Regions from separate parts of the Cytobacillus sp. FSL R5-0377 genome, predicted to be linked through region 1. Evidence: riboswitches for the same ligand, from Rfam matches in the RefSeq annotation. Region 1 holds a riboswitch; each other region holds the start of a gene.
What was found. Region 1 has a riboswitch for thiamine pyrophosphate ahead of thiW (energy coupling factor transporter S component ThiW). Riboswitches for the same ligand answer to the same signal wherever they lie in the genome.
Positions count from the first base shown of each region.

Region 1 (6,393 bases):
ACAGAGGTGATCGGGCATTTTATGATCCATATTGTGCTGATTATTTTCATCATTGAAGGAGTATCTTTCTATAACCCGCCGATCAAGCTGCACAAAACGAAGGCAGATCAATTTGTGTTTGTATTTCTGAACTTTATTTTCGTCCTAGCGACTTTCATTTTAATTTATTACCGATTTGCTTAAGTATTGACATTTTGAACAAATTAGAGTATGATTATTTTAAATAGTTGAATAGTTTCTCCTAAAGGGGAGTAGCTTTTACAACAGAGTCGTCATTTCGGAGTTAAGAGCTCCCGGCTTTGTTGGCAACCTTAACGTTGTTAGCAAGACCTTTGCCTGTTTCGGGTAAAGGTCTTTTTGTTTTTTAAACCTTTACCGCCTGCTGGTAGAGGTTTTTTTATTGCCTTATAAAGACGGCATGGAAATCCTCAATCGACATAACTGCAGGGAAACAGTGTGAAGCTTTCAATACTTATAAAATTAGAAGGAAAGGAGACCAGGATGAAAAAAGCAAAGATGTCATTCGCAGAATTAGTTAAGAAAAACAAAGAAGAGCTGCTGAAAGATCAACAATTGCTGGCAAAAATTGAAAAGCGTTTAGACGAAAGATACACAAAGGTGAAATAGGGAGGGTGTTTTAGATGGAATTGTCATTGATACTTGAGTATGGCTGGGTATTGCTGCTGCTTGTGGCATTGGAGGGTCTATTGGCTGCTGATAATGCGCTGGTGCTTGCGATTATGGTTAAGCATCTTCCAGAAGAGCAGAGGAAAAGGGCTTTATTCTACGGATTGGCTGGAGCCTTTGTTTTCCGTTTCGGATCCTTATTTGCGATTTCATATTTAGTTGACGTATGGCAGGTTCAAGCCATTGGAGCATTATATCTTCTGTTCATCGCGGCTAATCATATATTAAGAAAGTTTCTTGTGAAAAAAGGTGAGGAAGAAGCAGGGGTTACCAAGCCCAAAAAACAATCAGGCTTTTGGCTGACGGTTTTCAAAGTAGAACTTGCTGATATTGCTTTCGCTGTAGACTCTATTCTGGCGGCAGTCGCATTGGCTGTAGCACTTCCGGATTCAGGTCTAGGCCATGTAGGCGGACTTGACGGCGGAAAATTCTTTGTCATCTTTGCCGGCGGTATGATTGGATTAATCATTATGCGTTTTGCCGCAAATCTCTTTGTGGATCTGCTTCATCGCAGACCTGGGCTTGAGATTGCAGCTTTTGGTATTGTCGGCTGGGTTGGTGTTAAACTGGCTGTCTATACAATGTCACATCCGGCTCTTGAAATCCTTCCTGAAGGTTTTGCTAAGTCAGCTGAATGGAAAATTACATTCTATGCTGTATTAGTTGGAATTGCATTGGCTGGATGGTTCCTTTCTAAGGAGAAACAGGAAGTGCCAGCAGAGGAACAAGCAAGCTGATCAAAAAGGGCGGAAATTATCCGCCTTTTTTTAGTGAACACAAATCAATCAAACGTTTGATTGATTTGCCCTGATCCCTGTTGCTGCCTGCTGAAGAACTTTTAAATCAAATGGAGGAAAAATCCTCTATTTATGAGTGAAATGCAGTAAATGGGAAATATTAATTTTAGAAACGGAACGAAGGGAGCAAAATAGATTGTCTAAAAGAGATAAGCAAAATACAAAACAGACACAAGGCCCCAAAGAAGAGATGGAGCTTGTCAATGAATTTGGAAAGCATGAAGAGGATCAGCCGGTACCTCAGCCTAAGGATTATAATGAGATCGAATACTAAAACATATGTCTTTCGTATATCCATTTTCGGCCATAAAGTAAAAAAAGAGACCCTGCAGAGGTCTCTTCAGATATCATTTATGTCCATCATAAGCAAAAACGCGTTTATCCAAGTATACATGAAAGAACCATTCACCTGCACCTATCAAAAGGGCAGAGATAAAGGCTGCCATTGCCAAGCCGTCTTTCCCGGACACCATTAATTCACATAAAAGCCAGATGGCAAAAAAGCTTAAACCAATGTCAGAAATGGTTGCTATGGTATTCCTTTTTGTATGCTCTGTTTCGTCACCTGACATACGGAATATCATCATATCCCCCAGAACATAAGCCCCTAGAGTGAGAATGACGCTAATAATGAGTGTTTCAGTAAAGCTGATATCAAAAATTCCAGTCAAAATAATTCCCAGCATTGCGGTAATCATAACAAATTTAAGCAATATCGCTTCAATATGCTCCATGGTGAAATCCTCCCTCTTGTTTTAGGTAACTATACCCTGAGACAGGGGGGATAATCATTAAATTACAGAAAATTGGAAGTTTCCCTAGATCGACGCGAAAATCCCCGATGCTTTGGCAACCACCTGATCCTGATCGTTATAAATCAGGCAATCCGTATGGCTGAGAGTTCGTCCTCTTTTAACGAGGTGAGCATCGGCAATTAGATATTCCCCTGTCGCGCCCTTTAGGAACGTTACCTTTAAATCAGCGGTCACCACAGACTGCAGCTGATCTTCACCCGGCTCAAAAATATTTCCCATCGCTACATCTGCAAGAGTAGAGATAATTCCTCCATGAACCAGTCCAGCGCTGTTAATAAAGAGCGGCTGGACTGGCAAAGTGACTTTCATATTACTTTTACTGACTCTTTCGTAATGGAATTTCAGAAACTCATCAAAAGGCTGCTTGATTAACATTTGGTACACTCCAATTTCATTTAGTTAAGATGGTTATTCCCGATTCTTTGTGAAATCCCTGCTTATTGAGACTCTTTTTTTGCCAGGGAGAGACTCCAAAATTATTACATGGTTTCAAATAATCCATAAAAATGATATTATTTTCAATAAATTCAAAAAAAGGCGGGCGGGAAAATGGCAAAAGTAGAGAATATTAGTTTCGCTGAAAACTTTCCTATTTCATTTAAGGAGCTTGAAAAGGAAGCGGAGAAAGTGATGGGAGCAGACGGTTTTGGCTATGTTCAATCAGGAGCCGGCGGGGAAGAAACGCTTAGAAAGAATATCGACTCCTTTGCAAAATACTCAATTGTGCCGAGAATGCTGAAGGATGTTTCCATGCCGGATATAAGTGTGAACATATTTGGAAAAACATATCCTTATCCTATTTTCCTTGCTCCGATTGGAATGCAGCGGCTTGAACATAATGAGGGAGAAATGGCATCTGCACGTGCAGCAGCTTCATTTGGCATTCCATTTATCCAGAGCACAGTTTCCAGTTATTCCATTGAAGAAATAGCCAGCACCACAGGCACGAGTCCCAAATGGTTCCAGCTATATTGGTCCAATTATGAAGAAGCATCGTTCAGCATGGTCCGGCGCGCGGAGGAAGCGGGGTATGAGGCCATTGTGTTAACGGTTGATACGGTGATGATGGGATGGAGGGAGGCTGATCTAAGAAATAACTTTTCCCCCTTAAAGCTTGGCTATGGAAAAGCTAATTATGAAAGTGATCCAGTCTTTATGGCCTCTCTCCAGGATGGCGATATCGTACAGGGAATCCTTAATAATATTCATCATCCAACATTAAGCTGGGAGCATATTGCGAGATTAAAGGAGAAAACAAGCCTGCCCATTTTATTAAAGGGCATTCTCCACCCTGAAGATGCCGGGCTGGCCGTTGAAAGAGGGATAGATGGAATCATTGTCTCCAATCATGGCGGCAGACAGCTTGATGGAGTGATTGCGGCGATTGATGCGCTCGGACCGATTGCGAAGGAAGTTAAAGGGCGGATCCCGGTTTTGTTTGACAGCGGCATTCGACGAGGTTCAGATGTGGTTAAAGCTCTGGCGCTGGGAGCCGACGCCGTTTGCCTGGGGAGGCCGTATGTGTATGGCCTGGCCATTGGCGGGCAGGCTGGAGTTGAAAAAGTACTTGCCAACTTTATAGAAGAAACAAAAGTGTCGCTTTCCCTGGCAGGGGTAGGGAGCTTAAAGGATATTGCCGGTCTGCAGCTAATTCGAATGAAGTATTAAGTGTTATCAAACTTCCTGCCATGAAAAATTATAGTCTATGAAAAAGAGCCAAAATGAAAACGGACAAGCCTATTGCGCTAATTAATGACGAATCTGTTCAAAGCTCCGCAGCAGAAAATGATGAGCGCTTAATTCAATCCATCAAGAAAAGTATATAAGCGAAAAGATTGATGACATTGACGGAATAATTTGATAAGCTTGAAGTAGCTTATCAAATTAAATATCTATGTAACTACTAGGGGTGCCCCGAATGCGTGGGCTGAGAGGAAAGCGCGTATAGCTTTCCGACTCTTATGGACCTGATCTGGTTAATGCCAGCGGAGGGAAGTAGGATTTGACTATATGTCGATTCATTTACTTTAACCAAGCCAGGTCCTTGTCGGGATCTGGCTTTTTTGTATACATACTTCTCATCCTGATAAGCAATCAGGCTGCCCTTTTAGAAAGGAGGTATAGATGAACAAAACCCGATTGTTAACTGCGATGGCTTTATTTGTAGCAATAGGGACACTCGGATCCCATTTGCTCTGGTTTCCCGCAGGAGCAGCTAAGGCCTATCCGGTCCAGCATGCGGTAAATGTATTGGCAGCGGTGACACTTGGTCCCCTGCCGGCAGCAGCTGTCGCTTTTATGATTGCATTGCTGCGTAATTTGCTTGGATTCGGGACGCTGCTTGCGTTCCTAGGCGGAATGATCGGTGCGTTTTTGGCTGGTGTTCTTTATTTGAAATTCAGACGGAAAATATGGGCTGCCATTGGAGAGGTAGTGGGCACCGGCATAATTGGTGCATTGTTTGCCGTTCCGTACGCAAAGCTTCTCATGGGCAGTTCAGCTGGTGCATTCTTCTTCATGCCGCCGTTTCTGATCAGCAGCATTGCCGGTGCGGCGATAGGCTGGATGGTATTGGCGAAGGTTAAAGAGAAAAATCTGATTCGAGCAATGGGATGATTTTGGGATGGAATGCGGTTGGGTATGCTCAGGACGAGGAATTCCAGAAGAATAACCTGACTTTATGAGCATTTTTCACGGATTTATAGCGATATCCCAAAGTTATGAGAGGAAAACTTCAAGCTAGGTAAAAAACAATTAAAAACGTTAGAAAACTGCTAGGGGCGCTACGGCTGAGATAAGGAGCTTTTTCCTTTGTCCCTTGGAACCTGATCTGGATAATGCCAGCGCAGGGAAGCAGTGAGGACCTCAATCTAAATCCTCATGCTTTTTCCCCGGCAGCTTCTGAGTTTAATAGGAGGCTATTTTTTATGACTTTTTCAGAGATTTTGCGCAAAGAAAATGAAGATTTATTTCAGATGATATTTGAGCACCCATTTGTCCAGGGCATTGGGAGAGGAGATGTGCCGAAAGAGGCGCTTGCTCATTACATTAAAGCGGACTTTGAGTATTTGAATGCATTCATGCATATTTATGGGATTGCCATTTCAAAATCTGCGGAGCGCAAGGATATTGCTTATTTTAATCAGCAGATAGAATTTGTATTGAACAGCGAAGTGCATCCTCATCATAATTTCTGCCAGCAGATTGGGGTAGATTATGAAGCATTGCAGGGGTATCCGCTCCCTCCGACAGCTGATCATTATGTAAAACATATGATGTATCATGCCCACACAGGCGGAATGGGTGAAATCCTCGCTGCATTATTGCCTTGTCCATGGACATATTGGGAGATTGGGCTTGAGCTCATGAAGCAATATGAGCCAGATGAGAACCATCCGTTTTATCCATGGATCTCATTTTATGCAAATCTAAGAGTCGAAGCGGTGACCATGAATATGAGAAACCGTTTGGATGAGCTTGCTGAAGGGGCATCACCGGAAGAAAGACAGCGGATGAAGGATGCTTTCCGGAAAAGCTGCCAGCTGGAGCTTGGTTTCTGGGAGATGGCTTATACCTGTGAAAAGTGGCCGGCAGGCATTCCGGCAGCAACTTCATAAAACCATTATTTGCCTGAAGCTCTTACTGCAGGTGTTTCGAAAATTAAAATTCATAGTAGGGGGTGCACTAAATAGTGCGCCTCTTTTTTGTTATAAAAAACGTTTAAAAATGCTCAAAGAGTGGCTCTAAACGAATGTAATGAAATTGTAATAATCAAACGGTTGATACTCAGAAACGGATGTTTAATCACTTTCTAATATTACTGGAAAGCGAAGTGATGAAAAATTTCAAGAAAAGATTGGGAATGGTAATTTATGCCCCGTTTTAACCTTCTGGCCTGAAGGTATTTATAACTTAAACCCTAAATTTACTCGTACATCGTCCCGCTATGCAAAAGCCGAAAGGAGATGGAAATATGAGTGTTCAAAAAAGTACGGATAGCTCCAGCCTTGCAGAAGTTATAGACAGGATCTTAGACAAAGGAATTGTGATTGATGCATTTGTGAGAGTTTCTCTTGTCGGGATCGAAATTCTGA
Region 1 is NZ_JBBORA010000001.1:2,032,676-2,039,068, reverse strand. It holds gene NSQ49_RS10515 (hypothetical protein) at 1-183, shown strand, start outside; gene NSQ49_RS10510 (FbpB family small basic protein) at 502-627, shown strand; gene NSQ49_RS10505 (TerC family protein) at 642-1,424, shown strand; gene NSQ49_RS10500 (hypothetical protein) at 1,621-1,758, shown strand; gene NSQ49_RS10495 (DUF2512 family protein) at 1,832-2,218, opposite strand; gene NSQ49_RS10490 (PaaI family thioesterase) at 2,303-2,674, opposite strand; gene NSQ49_RS10485 (alpha-hydroxy-acid oxidizing protein) at 2,849-3,967, shown strand; TPP riboswitch at 4,195-4,310, shown strand; gene thiW (energy coupling factor transporter S component ThiW) at 4,424-4,915, shown strand; TPP riboswitch at 5,066-5,168, shown strand; gene tenA (thiaminase II) at 5,227-5,916, shown strand; gene gvpA (gas vesicle structural protein GvpA) at 6,273-6,393, shown strand, end outside.

Region 2 (6,393 bases), 1.9 Mb from region 1:
CCGTTTTTCAAAAACAAAACCCCTGCACAACAGCAGAGGTTCCATTCTATATATTAAGTTCAAGTGCGATCGGACAATGGTCGCTGCCCATAATGTCACAATGAATTTGTGAATCTATTATTTTTTCCTGAAGCTTTTCCGACACAATAAAATAATCAATGCGCCAGCCGATATTCCGCTCTCTTACTTTTGCCATATACGACCACCATGTATAGGCTCCCTCGGCTTCCGGGTATTTATAGCGGAAGGCATCCACAAACCCAGAACCAAGCAATCTGGACATTCTATCACGTTCTTCATCGGTAAACCCGGAATTCCCGCGATTTGATTTTGCATTCTTTAGATCCCGTTCAGAATGTGCCACGTTTAGGTCGCCGGTCATGATCACGGGTTTCATCGCATCCAGCTCCAGTAAATGCTCCAGAATCCGCTCTTCCCAGTTAAGCCGGTATGGCAGACGGGCCAGGTCCCGCTGAGAATTCGGCGTATACACATTCACGAGGTAAAACTCTTCATACTCCAGTGTGAGAATTCTGCCTTCTGGTTCTGTATCGTCATTGCCCAATCCATATCGGACTGATATCGGTTCTTTTTTCGTAAATACGGCTGTCCCGGAATACCCTTTTTTCAGTGCATAATTCCAATATTGATGATAGCCTTCCAAGATGAGCTCAATCTGTCCTTCCTGCAATTTGGACTCCTGGATGCAAAAGATGTCTGCATCCACCTCTTTAAAGTAATCGATGAAGCCCTTTTTCACACAGGCTCTAATGCCATTCACATTCCATGATACAAGTTTCATTGCTTATAAATCTCCTTATGTAAAAAATATACCTGAGTACAACATTACCATGGACCGTCATGTTCTGCACTGTTAAAGCACTGATGTTTGAAGGGCAGCCGGCAATACTAATAGTTCCTGGATATTGGCTGATCTTCTTTGCATGAAATCAACGCAATTCCCTGCTTCATTAATCTTGCTAAAGCCAGCTAAAATAGTCTAAAGAAAGCGGTGTGATAAATATAACAAACTTACTGCCATTAATTCTGAATTTGCACATCTTTGCCTCTATGCCTTTTGGCCAATAAGACAATAAAAATTTTTCTAACTAGAAGACTCCGGTGCTTGATGAGCAGGGCGGCTTACAAATAAAGCCCATATTATTGAACACTTTTCTGTACGGCTTCTTTGAGCTCTCCTGCTGATTTTTCCGGGGATTCCGCTAGGCTGATTGCCGTAATGACTGAAACGCCGTCTGCGCCAGCATCCATTATCGGAGGTGTATTTTTAGCATTTATTCCCCCGATACCCACCACAGGAATCTCGATGGAAGCAGATCTCAATTCTTTTAAAAACGTAAGCCCCTGCACAGCTTTGGCATCCTTCTTTGTGCTTGTCGGATAAATAGGGCCAATGCCTAGGTAGTCGGCCCCCTGCCTGATCGCTGCTTCTGCTTCCATCATATTATGAACGGAGACACCAAGAATTTTGCTGCCAATTATCCTGCGGACCACATCTGCCGGTTCATCCTCCTGGCCAATATGGACACCATCTGCATTTAGGCGAATAGCCAATTCGATATCGTCATTAACAATAAAAGGAATACTGCTCTCTCTGCAGATTGCCTGAAGTTTTTTTGCAAGGCGTTCCTTCTCATTGCCATGCAGGCATCCTGCTCCTTTTTCACGGAATTGAAACAGGGTGATGCCCCCTTGAATCGCTGATCGGAGAATTTCTTCAGGATCTTGATGGCAATTAACGCTTCCCATGATGAAATATACCTTTAGCCAGTCTCTCATTTGTTTAGTATTGACTTCCATGTATGAGGCTCTCCTTTTTCTTGGCATTAAAGGCCCAATGATTGGTTGGCCCATGGCCGCTGCCAATTTTTAAGTCATTTTCAATTGCTGCCTGGATAAATTGCTTAGCGCGATCTGCAGCCAGGGGTACAGATAGGCCGTCAGCGAGGCCAGCTGTGATGGCAGCCGAAAAAGTGCAGCCTGTGCCGTGCGTGTTCACTGTTTCGATTCTATTACTCTTGAATTCGGTAAAACATTCTCCATCAAATAATAGATCCGCAGCCATTTTTCCCTCCTCATGGCCGCCCTTTATGATGACATGTCTTGCTCCAAGCCTGTGCAATTCATAAGCAGCCTTCTTTTTATCATCCATAGACCGGATGATAGTATCCGTTAATACCTCTGCTTCTGGAATATTGGGTGTAATCACCATGGAAAGCGGAATCAAATGCTTTTTCATTGCTAAAATAGCTTCAGTCTGAAGAAGGCTTGCTCCGCCCTTAGCAATCATCACAGGATCAATGACGATATTTTTCCAGCCGTAATTTGCCATCTCCTTTGAAACAGTTTCAATGATCTCAGCACTGAACAGCATTCCAGTTTTGACTGCATCCGGACTTAAATCTTCTCCTATGGATTGTATTTGGGATGCAACCGCATCTGCGGTCATTGGAAAAACTCCCTGTACTCCTCTGGTGTTTTGGGCGGTTACGGCAGTTAAAGCTGACATGCCGAATACACCCAGTTCCTGAAAGGTTTTTAAGTCTGCCTGAATACCTGCACCTCCTCCGCTGTCTGATCCCGCTATAGTTAATGCTTTGTTCACTTTCATATGTATTGCCTCCTATCCTTCCGTTTTTTCAATTGAACCGCGCATTTCAACATCTTCAGCTGAAATATTATATAAGCTGTTCAAAAACTCTATCTGGAAAGTGCCCGGGCCCCTGCCATCTGTTTTTTCTGCTGCGATTTCGGCGGCAGAGCCATATACGACCAGAGCAGCAGCTGCCGCTATTACAGGATCTTTTTCAACTGCTGCGAAAGCTCCTACGACAGAAGTCAAAAGACATCCGGCACCCGTTACCTTCGTTAATAGGGAATGTCCATTGCGGATGGTAAATGTAGTATGTCCATCTGTAACAATGTCCTGTTTGCCTGTTATGACGGTGACTGAACCAAGTTTATTTGCTGCAGATTTGGCAAGCTCTAATGTGTTTCCTTCTGCTTCTCCTGCATCGACGCCCTTAATATTCCATTGCTGTCCTGCGGCATTGGCGATTTCTGCCGCATTGCCTCTTATGATGCTAATATCTAATTCTTTCATTATTCGATTGGCAGTTTCTGTGCGGTAGGCAGTGGCGCCGGCGCCAACAGGATCAAAAATAACCGGCACCCCATGCTGATTGGCTGATTTTCCTGCGATAAGCATACTTTTCACTTCTTTTTCAGACAGTGTTCCCATATTCAGAACCAGTGCCCCGGCGATTTTAGCCATATCACCCGCCTCTTCATGCGCATAGGCCATGACAGGTGATGCTCCAATAGCCAGCAGGCCATTGGCAGTGAAATTGGTTACTACTACATTGGTGATATTATGTACTAATGGATTTATCTCTCTTACTTTCTCCAATAGGCTGGTAATTTCTTGAATGTTCACATCTATTCCTCCTCTGCAAATGCTGCTTAATAGTTTCTTAAGGGAACACAAAAAGCCAGATCCCATATATGGACCTGGCTGAATAATCTGTAGAGAGTCATTTGGTTCTCCGCAATTACTACTTTCCTACGCTGGTATAATCCAGATCAGGTCCGAAGGGTAAAAAACAGTCCGGTTTCTTTCTCAGCCCGCGAGCATCGGGCACCCCTAGCAGTAAAACTATTAAGTTGGCTGTTTTTATCTTAGCCTGAATCGTGAAATCTGTAAAGCTTGCAATTCTGCCGCTTCCTCTTTAAGGTGTAAGTAAGAATACATAGCTTGGAGGATTCAGATATGGCTGAACACCATTTTTACTTGAAAGCACATTGGCCTGGTCTTCGCAATGATGTGGGGGAAATAGAAACAGGCGGCTTGAGAACAAAGGTATCCATTCCACCGGAAATGGACGGTCCCGGAATCGGAACGAATCCGGATGAAATGCTGCTTGGGGCGGCGGCTGCTTGTTATATTATTACCCTTGCAGCCATGATGGAACGCAGCCGGCTCGATAAAGAGGACCTCACGATGGAGTCAGTCGGAATTGTGGATGTCACAAAAGGTGTGATTACGTACAAAAAGATTATTCATCGTCCAGTTATCGTGCTGAAGGCAGACGCCGATGGAAAGGACTATACACTTGCTAAGAAGCTGGCGCAAAAAGCGGAAGCATCCTGTATGATCTCAAGGGCCATTAAAGGAAATGTGGAAGTCGAAGTACAGGAAACCATCCGCAATAATAAAACAAACGAAACACCGGCAGGATAGCCGGTGTTTCGTTCAGATTAAAGAGCCCATTTACGGATGGCCAGTGCAACGCCGGCTTCATCATTCGTTCCTGTTACAGCATCGGCTGTTTCTTTAACAATGTCCTGTGCATTTCCCATCGCTACTCCCCAGCCTGATTCCTCAATCATGGCAATATCGTTCAAGCTGTCTCCCATGGCCATTACATTTTCCATTGAAATACCAAGGAGTTCGGTTACTTTGAGGATTCCTATGGCTTTGTTGATGCCTAAAGCATTGACTTCAATATTGGTTAAGCTTGAGTTGGTAATTTCGAGATCGCCCTTTGATCGAAGTTCCTTATGGATCAGTTCCCTGATCGCATCATCTGAAATATCAAACCCAAATTTAAGCCATTCATGGTCATGGATATTTTCCGGCATTTCGTTCATCCACACCCGTTCACAGCTGGTTGCCCAGAAATTGGTCTTGTGTGTCTGAGACAGATTCCACATCCATTCCATTACTTTAGAATCCACTGGAGCTCTTAAAATGGATTCACCATCAGGTCCAAATATTTCGCTGCCATTTACCGTGATCAAATAAGAATTTAATTCAAGAGAATCAGCATGATCGCCTGCCGTTAATCTGGATCTGCCAGTGCTCAAAATAACTTCGATGCCTTTCTCCTTTGCCTCTTTTATAGCTGCACGGTTCTCTTCAGGAATTTCTCCTTTGGAATTCAGTAATGTTCCATCCATATCAAGGGCGATTAATTTAATTTGCGGTGGAATTTTAGAATCTTTCATAATCCTCTTCCTTTCTTCTATTAACACAATAAAGCCATTATATAGGTAAGCCGGCTTTCCTTCAAAGAAGGCGCATTCCAGATGAATACTTTTAAGGAAAATGGAAATACCTGTATGTATTAAATATTAAAGGTGATGTTACTATGTATCTCGCACTTGTGATGATCGTATGGATTTTGTTCGCTTACCGCTTTATTGACTGGTCGCAGTGGAGAAAGCAATATCCGACTGTTTTATTTTTTATTGCAATCAACCTGACCTACAATATGCTCTATTTTAATCATACACTATGGGCTTTTAGAGGCATTACGGCGGAATGGCTGAATCATTCAATTATTAACTTAGCCTTCACTTTTTTTATTACACCTATGGCTCTGATCATTTATCTGCAGCGCTACCCTGAATATAAAAAACAGGGATACATATACTCTGCTGTATGGATTGGCTTTTTTACGATTATTCAATCACTGTTTGCCCACAAAGGAATGTATGTGTACGATAACGGCTGGAACAGCTGGCATAATATTTGGCTGAATATCGCTTTATTTGCTGTATTGCGAATCCACTATCGAAGACCGGCGGTTGCCATGCTGATTTCCCTGCCTGCTGCGGTGGTATTCTATTTATTATTCCCTGTTCCATTGGACAGCCTAAAATAAATGCATACATAAAGCGAGGTGTACTGGAATGATTATTCAGAACGATTTGTCTGTTTTCTTATTTTTGCTCCTTCTGTTCGCAACCTATGCATCGATGTGGTTTTATTTAATTAGGAAAAAAACAAATAAATAATTTAGCGCAGACCAAATGGTTTGCGCTTTTTGTGTATACTCTTAATACATGCCAAAAAAATGAAGCGATTTGCTTCTATCTGTCGTCTAACTGTCAGTCAAATAAAAGTCAGCCGGTATCGGCAGGCTGGCATTTAAGCTGGGAGGCAAACATGTGAGCATTGAAGAGTATATATAACGGTCAATAACGGATCAAGCGGACCGTGCTCTCGTTCTTGAGATGTTTATGGATGAGTATGGCACCGTTCTGAAACGATTAATATACAGCTATGTGAAAGACTGGAATACTGCAAGCGATCTGACACAGGATACTTATATTACTGTGTGTTTGAAAAGCTGGAAAATAGCGTAAATATGCCGATTGAAGATGAAAAGGTTTCGTTAATTATTAACAAATATCGTGCTGCAGAAGGTACTGTCCATCAGGCAGAAGATGTTGAGGTGGTTATGCATGAAGAACTGCATAATGAGGCTCGTCCATTCAAGCTGTCCCTAAGCAATGAAAATCATCCTTCCAGAGCCATTAAATCATGTATATAAAGAATTATCTTTAAAACGAACAGATGAGATCCTA
Region 2 is NZ_JBBORA010000001.1:124,478-130,870, reverse strand. It holds gene NSQ49_RS00635 (exodeoxyribonuclease III) at 47-802, opposite strand; gene thiE (thiamine phosphate synthase) at 1,162-1,821, opposite strand; gene thiD (bifunctional hydroxymethylpyrimidine kinase/phosphomethylpyrimidine kinase) at 1,805-2,632, opposite strand; gene thiM (hydroxyethylthiazole kinase) at 2,645-3,457, opposite strand; TPP riboswitch at 3,564-3,676, opposite strand; gene NSQ49_RS00615 (OsmC family protein) at 3,791-4,261, shown strand; gene NSQ49_RS00610 (Cof-type HAD-IIB family hydrolase) at 4,279-5,028, opposite strand; gene NSQ49_RS00605 (CBO0543 family protein) at 5,172-5,687, shown strand; gene NSQ49_RS00600 (hypothetical protein) at 6,144-6,359, shown strand; gene NSQ49_RS00595 (hypothetical protein) at 6,319-6,393, shown strand, end outside.
Region 2: it holds a riboswitch for thiamine pyrophosphate, as region 1 does, so the genes downstream of both, thiM (hydroxyethylthiazole kinase) here and thiW (energy coupling factor transporter S component ThiW) in region 1, are expected to answer to the same signal.

Region 3 (6,393 bases), 770 kb from region 1:
AAAATAAGCTTCCAGGTGGCGATGATGATTCCATGCCAGTGTCCCGACCTTATCCCCTCTCTCCACTCCCAGCTTTTGGAGACTCTCTGCCAGCTTTCTGGTTCGTACTGCAATCTCCTTATATGTAAATCTCTGAATTCCGCCGGCCGTTCTTGAAACGACCGTTTTTTTTGGAAAATACTTTTCTGCCCGCTTGATCATTTGCGTCATAGTCAAAGGTGTTTGCATCATCATTACAATTCCCCCTTTTAGAAAACGCTTACATTTAAGATCATAGAGTTCTATGATCTTTTACCTAATTCATTCTCTTTATTTTCACAAAATCCCTTTAATATTTTCTTAATTTTCTAAAATATCCCCATAAGAAAAACCCCCGCCTATTCAGCAAGGGATTCGTGTTTATTAAATAACTCTTTTAATATTTTCAATTTCTCATCTGTATAATGCTTAAAACTGTCATTATAGGATTTTGGATCTTTCGGGTTAGCAAAATGAGTAATTTTTCCTGTCTCTGGGTCAATGAACTTACTGGAAGCCCCGCATCCAAGCCCGATGATTGTCTGCTGTTCTTCCATAATCATAATATTATAGATGCTTTCCTGATTCGGAAGAGCATAGCCGACATTCTCAAGATTGCCAAGGATATTTTTCTGACGGTATAGGTAATAGGGATGGTAATTATGCTTTTTAGTCCAATCCTCAGCCATGTCCATCATTCTTTCAATTTCTTCCCGCTCAGCAACTTTATATTTTTGCTTATTCTTCGTCATTTCCGAAGCACGTTTAAAGGATAAAGTATGAACTGTCAGGGATTCCGGCATTAATTTCTCTGTTTCATCCAATGTATGTGCAAATTCCGGTACACCTTCTCCAGGGAGTCCGATAATCAGATCCATATTAATGTTATTCATTCCCATATCGCGGGCAAGGTGGAACTTATCTACGGTTTCTTCCACTGTATGATGGCGTCCAATAGCTTTCAGTGTCTCCTGAATATAGGACTGGGGATTGATGCTGATTCTGTCAATATTCCATTTTTTCAGCACTTCAAGCTTTTCAGGTGTGATTGTATCCGGACGGCCTGCTTCCACGGTGACCTCCCGAATGTTTTCTACATCTGGAAAAGATTCATACATTTCCTCATAAAGCATATCCATCTCTTCAGCTGTAATGCTTGTTGGAGTCCCTCCGCCATAATAGACAGTGGTAATTTTTACATTATATTCTTTCAGCCATTCTCCCATTTTGCGCATTTCAAAATGAAGGCCGCCAAGAAATGAGTTGACAGAACCCTGTCTGCCATTAATCGCATATGCAGGAAAAGTACAGTACGCGCACTTTGTCGGACAGAACGGAATGCCGATATATATGCTTACCTCATTTTTCAAGTCATAAAGATCCGGCACGACAGCGAGCTGCCGGTCTACAATATTCTGCATAAGCTGGATTTTCTCATCTGTAATCAGGTACTCTTCCTTCAGCTGCTGATGTGCTTCCTTAAGAGGTGTCTGATTCTGCATGGCACGGTGAAGCAATTTTGTGGGACGTACCCCAGTCAGAATTCCCCACTTCTGCGTAATGCCCGTCCAGTCCTGCAAAACAGTCAGGTATACATGAGATACTGCATTCTTGATTTGTTTGAAATTCTCTTTTTCTGACTCAGCCGGAATGAACTCTTTTTCAAAATCAGCTGTAAGTTTATTGCTATTTTTATCAGTAATCTCTGCAGCGGCTTTAATGCGTTCTCCATGCTCAATTTGAAAAGAAATGATCAGATCTGCTGCATCATTCTCACCAAGCACCACTTCACATTCTTCAAAAAAGAGGTTCCCTATCAGCCGAAGCGGCCGATGGAATCGTTCATCCTGTATGCCTAAAATTGAAATGTTCAAATCGATCACCTTTTTTTAAAAATATAATAAATCTGCCGGTGTTTTATCTCAATGACGGCAGCTGCATAGTCTATTTATTCATGTTGGCAAACTCCTTCTAGTGTACATAAATGGGGAAACAAGGTCAATATCAGGAAAGTGAATCCTATAGGTTACTGATATGGTTTCTATACTATCGCTAACTAAAAAAAGAGCCGAATTACTAATCGGGCTCTCATTCATTGAATTTTATTTTAATAGATTCATTTTCTTCAGGAAATCGATTGGATGCTGTTTACGGAAATGTTCTTTAACCATGTAGCTTACGCCGTTCTGATCATTTGATCGCGTCAGCCAGTCCGCTGCTTTTTTTACTTCTGCCGGAGCATTGCCCATTGCCACACCCAATCCTGCTGCTTCAATCATTTCCAGATCATCTTCAGAGTCTCCTATGACGACCATTTGATTTCTGGAAATCCCAAGATGCTCACATAAATAGAGAAGCCCATTCAGTTTTGAGACCCCTGCAGGAACAATGTCCATCCTCAGATCGTTCAGTTTTAAGACTTCTACATTTTCAAACATGCCCCAAATGGCTGTCTTAGCATCCTCAAGGTCTTCCTTATCTTCAAAGTACACTTCGATTTTCGGCGGCGTAACCGGCTCATCTAAAATAGTCTCACTTAAAGAATCCACAAATTGCTGGGAATAAAAAATGGGATCACCCGTTGTAAAAACTGTTTTTGCAAGCATATTGGTATTAAGCTTCGTTTTGTTTGCAAGGGAATATTTTTCGTGCACCAGCCTGATTTGACAGGTAAAGCCTTCAAGCAGGCGCACGATTTCAAACGTTTCATCTTCCTGAATCCTTTTTACAAATATAGGCTTTTCCTGGGAAGCTGCAATATATGCCCCCCTGTGTGTAACCAGCAAAGAATTGGATTTCAATGCTTTAGCCACTTTCTTCGCGGAAGGAAAGCTTCTGGATGTGACAAGTGTTACATAAATTCCCTTTTGCTGCACATATTCAATTGCTTCTTTTGTTGATTTATGAAGTCTTCCATTTGATTGGAGTAGTGTTCCGTCTATGTTTAAAGCAAGCATTCTGTATATCATCCGATTTGCCCCCTATTCTCGGTGTAAAATTGTCCTATTACACTTTTATGAAGGGAGGGACTGGATTAGAACATGACATGGACAATGCAGAAATTTTTTCGTTGATTGCCTGTGTTAGTGAAGGTGTTTAACTGTTTTCATAGATTATTTGAATAAAAGAATTATAAATAGTCATTTACAATTTGGATTCTCCGTATTAAGATGGAGTCATTAAAAACTGCATATCCAAGTTTTGCACTAGGGGAGCTTTTTGGCTGAGAAGAACAATCCGTTCTGACTCTTATTACCCGATCTGGATAATACCAGCGTGGGGAAGTGCAGGTGAACGGCTATCATTTTAGTGTATTGATAACATTCAACTGCATTTCCTATTGGGAATGCAGTTTTTTTATTTTAACCAGGCTGTTTTTGTAAAATTTGTTGTTTTTGGCTCATGTATATTGTCGTTGATTTCCCAGCGAATCGCGGGCAGGCGGTGTGCTTGCACATATGCTCCCGAAGGAGCCTTGCACCTGTCGATACTATCAACACAGTAAGTAATTCAAAAAACAGCAGCAAACCTTACGAAAAAAACTTTTCATTAATACTAGGAGGATGGCAAAATGCAGGAAAATTTTTTATGTGGAACCAGTGAAATTACAGGGTGCAGATTTTCAATTTATCCCATGACTGACAGGTTTGCGGATATTATTTTATCAGCTTTAAAAGAAGTGGATACGAGCAAGGTTTGGATGGAAACAGATGATGTTAGCACCTGTGTGCGAGGCAGGTCCATTCATGTTTTCGATGTGGTTAAAGCTATTTATCTTCAAGCTGTTAAGCATGGTGACCATGTAGTATTTAACGGAACTTTTTCAAATGGATGTCCTGGTGATACTGCAGGAGATGCTTATCTTGCTGAGAATGAGGAATTGGCAAATGAAGAATCAGCAGCAGGTATCAGCCAGGAAGTTGCGGTCCAGTTCGCCCTTTATCCGATGGGGATTCCTGAATACATGAATGTCATTATGGATCAGGTCGAGCTTGCAATGAATCAGGGAATTTTTACAAAAGGGGTGCATTATGCTTCAAGATTAGACGGGGATGCACACTCTGTTTTTAAAACTCTGGAGGACGCTTTTGAAAACTGTAAGAAAAGCAATTCCACCCATATTGTTATGACGGTGAATATGTCTGCCAATAGCCCATCCAAAAAGGGGGCTGAATAATATGCTTGAAAAGTGGAAGCTTCGTGAAGTCATTGTCCTGTCTGTACTCGCTGTCGTGTTTGCAGTTGTATACCTGATATTCATGCAATTTGGCAATGTGCTATATGCAATATTCGGCTTAATTGGATATGATTTTATTTTTGGCATTTGGTTTATTGTTTCAATTCTCGCAGCGTACATAATCAGAAAACCCGGGGCAGCTTTCTTATCGGAAACCATCGCTGCAGCCATTGAAGTCATGATCGGCAATGCTGTCGGTCCCCGCCTGATTCTGTCGGGCATGATTCAGGGGATTGGAGCGGAAGCTGTTTTTGCGGCCACGAAATGGAATAATTACCGGACATGGGTCTTAATTGCTGCCGGCATGGGCTCTTCTGTTACAAGCTTTATTTGGGGCTATTTCATTTCCGGCTATGCGGCCCTCTCACCCGGTTATGTAATGGCTATGTTTTGTGTAAGGATGGTCAGCGGTGCTTTACTGGCAGGCTTGATGGGCAAATGGCTGAGCGAAAGCCTTGCAAAGACCGGAGCATTAAACAGCTTTCCTATTGGCAAAGAGCTGAAAAGGGGAAAACCGGAAAATGGCATTACAGCATAAACAGAACATATTAAAAACAGAGCAGCTTACATTCAGGTATGAAGATGTGAAAAAGCCCATTTTTAAAAATATGCAATTCAGCCTTAATGCAGGGGAAGCAGTTCTATTATTGGGACCCAGCGGCTCGGGAAAAAGCACACTTGCTTTCTGCTTAAATAAATTGTATCCCGAGGCCGCAGATGGCGAATTGGACGGGATCATTTCATTCAAAGGAAAGAGGCTGGAGGAATTCGGCCCTGGTGAAATTAATCAGCACATTGGAATTGTGTTTCAGGACCCTGAAAGCCAATTTTGCATGACCACAGTCGAGGATGAGCTGGCATTTGGACTTGAGAATTTGAAAACGCCGCATGAAGAAATCGGGAATAAGATTGATGAAGCATTGGAGCTTGTTCATCTTTTGCCATATAAATATGCCCCAATTCACACCCTTTCCGGGGGCCAGAAGCAAAAGCTTGCACTGGCATGTGTATTGTCATTGAAACCGGATCTCCTGATTTTAGACGAACCGACAGCAAACCTGGATCCGGCTTCAAGCTATGAACTTACCCGCATCATTAAAGAGCTTAAAGAGAAGAGATCATTCTCCCTTCTAATAATCGAACACAGGCTGGATGATTGGATTGATTTGACCGACCGCTGCGCAGTCCTAAACAGAGAAGGCGAACTATTATTTAATGGAAGCACTGAAGAATGCTTTAATCAATATGCAGAAGAATTTCTGCTTGAGGGCATCTGGCTGCCAAGTTCGGTAAAAGCAGGCCTTTCAGGGAAAAAAGCAGGTATTTATAAAGGGGAAAAACTTCCGTTGACTGATGAGAAATTAATCGCCGGATTTGAGAATCCCATTGGTGCACTTCAGGTTTTAGATAACAGGAAGAAAAATCACCAAGCTCCTGAAGAACAAATTATTCTATCCGCAGAGAATCTATCCTTTTATAAAGCTGGGAAAGATTTGCTAAAAGATATTAGTTTTTCTGTTAAAAAAGGTGAATTTGTGGCCATTGCCGGCTCAAATGGATCAGGAAAAACAACGCTTTCAAGACTCTTGGCTGGACTTTATACTCCTTCCAAAGGCAATATTCTCTTTTATGACAGTCCCCTTTCCCAGTGGAAGGAGCAGGAGCTAAGACAGAAATTAGGTTATGTTTTTCAAAACCCCGAACACCAATTTATTGCTGATTCTGTCTATGATGAAATTGCATTCAGTCTAAAAATACAGCAGATTCCTGATGGTGATATTAAAGAATCAGTTCAGGCTGCACTGCTTCAAGTGGACTTGCTGCAGTGCGCTGACATGCATCCCTTTTCCTTAAGCCAGGGGCAAAAACGGCGGCTTAGTGTTGCATCGATGCTTGTGTATAACCAGGATCTTCTCCTCCTCGATGAGCCGACCTTTGGACAGGATGCCAGGACGTGCGGTGAGCTTATGAAGCTAATGGAAGCAAAGATCCAAAGCGGCGGATCCGTGGTGATGATCACACATGACATGGAAATCATCCATTCATATGCGGACAAAGTGATTGTTCTTTCAGAAGGAGAGAAGATTTACGATGGTTTGCCTGATGCATTATGGAAAAAAGAGGACATTCTGAAGACT
Region 3 is NZ_JBBORA010000001.1:1,264,435-1,270,827, forward strand. It holds gene NSQ49_RS06300 (long-chain fatty acid--CoA ligase) at 1-231, opposite strand, end outside; gene NSQ49_RS06305 (coproporphyrinogen III oxidase) at 378-1,892, opposite strand; gene NSQ49_RS06310 (Cof-type HAD-IIB family hydrolase) at 2,121-2,987, opposite strand; TPP riboswitch at 3,217-3,318, shown strand; gene NSQ49_RS06315 (Ykof family thiamine-binding protein) at 3,590-4,195, shown strand; gene NSQ49_RS06320 (ECF transporter S component) at 4,197-4,793, shown strand; gene NSQ49_RS06325 (ABC transporter ATP-binding protein) at 4,777-6,393, shown strand, end outside.
Region 3: it holds a riboswitch for thiamine pyrophosphate, as region 1 does, so the genes downstream of both, NSQ49_RS06315 (Ykof family thiamine-binding protein) here and thiW (energy coupling factor transporter S component ThiW) in region 1, are expected to answer to the same signal.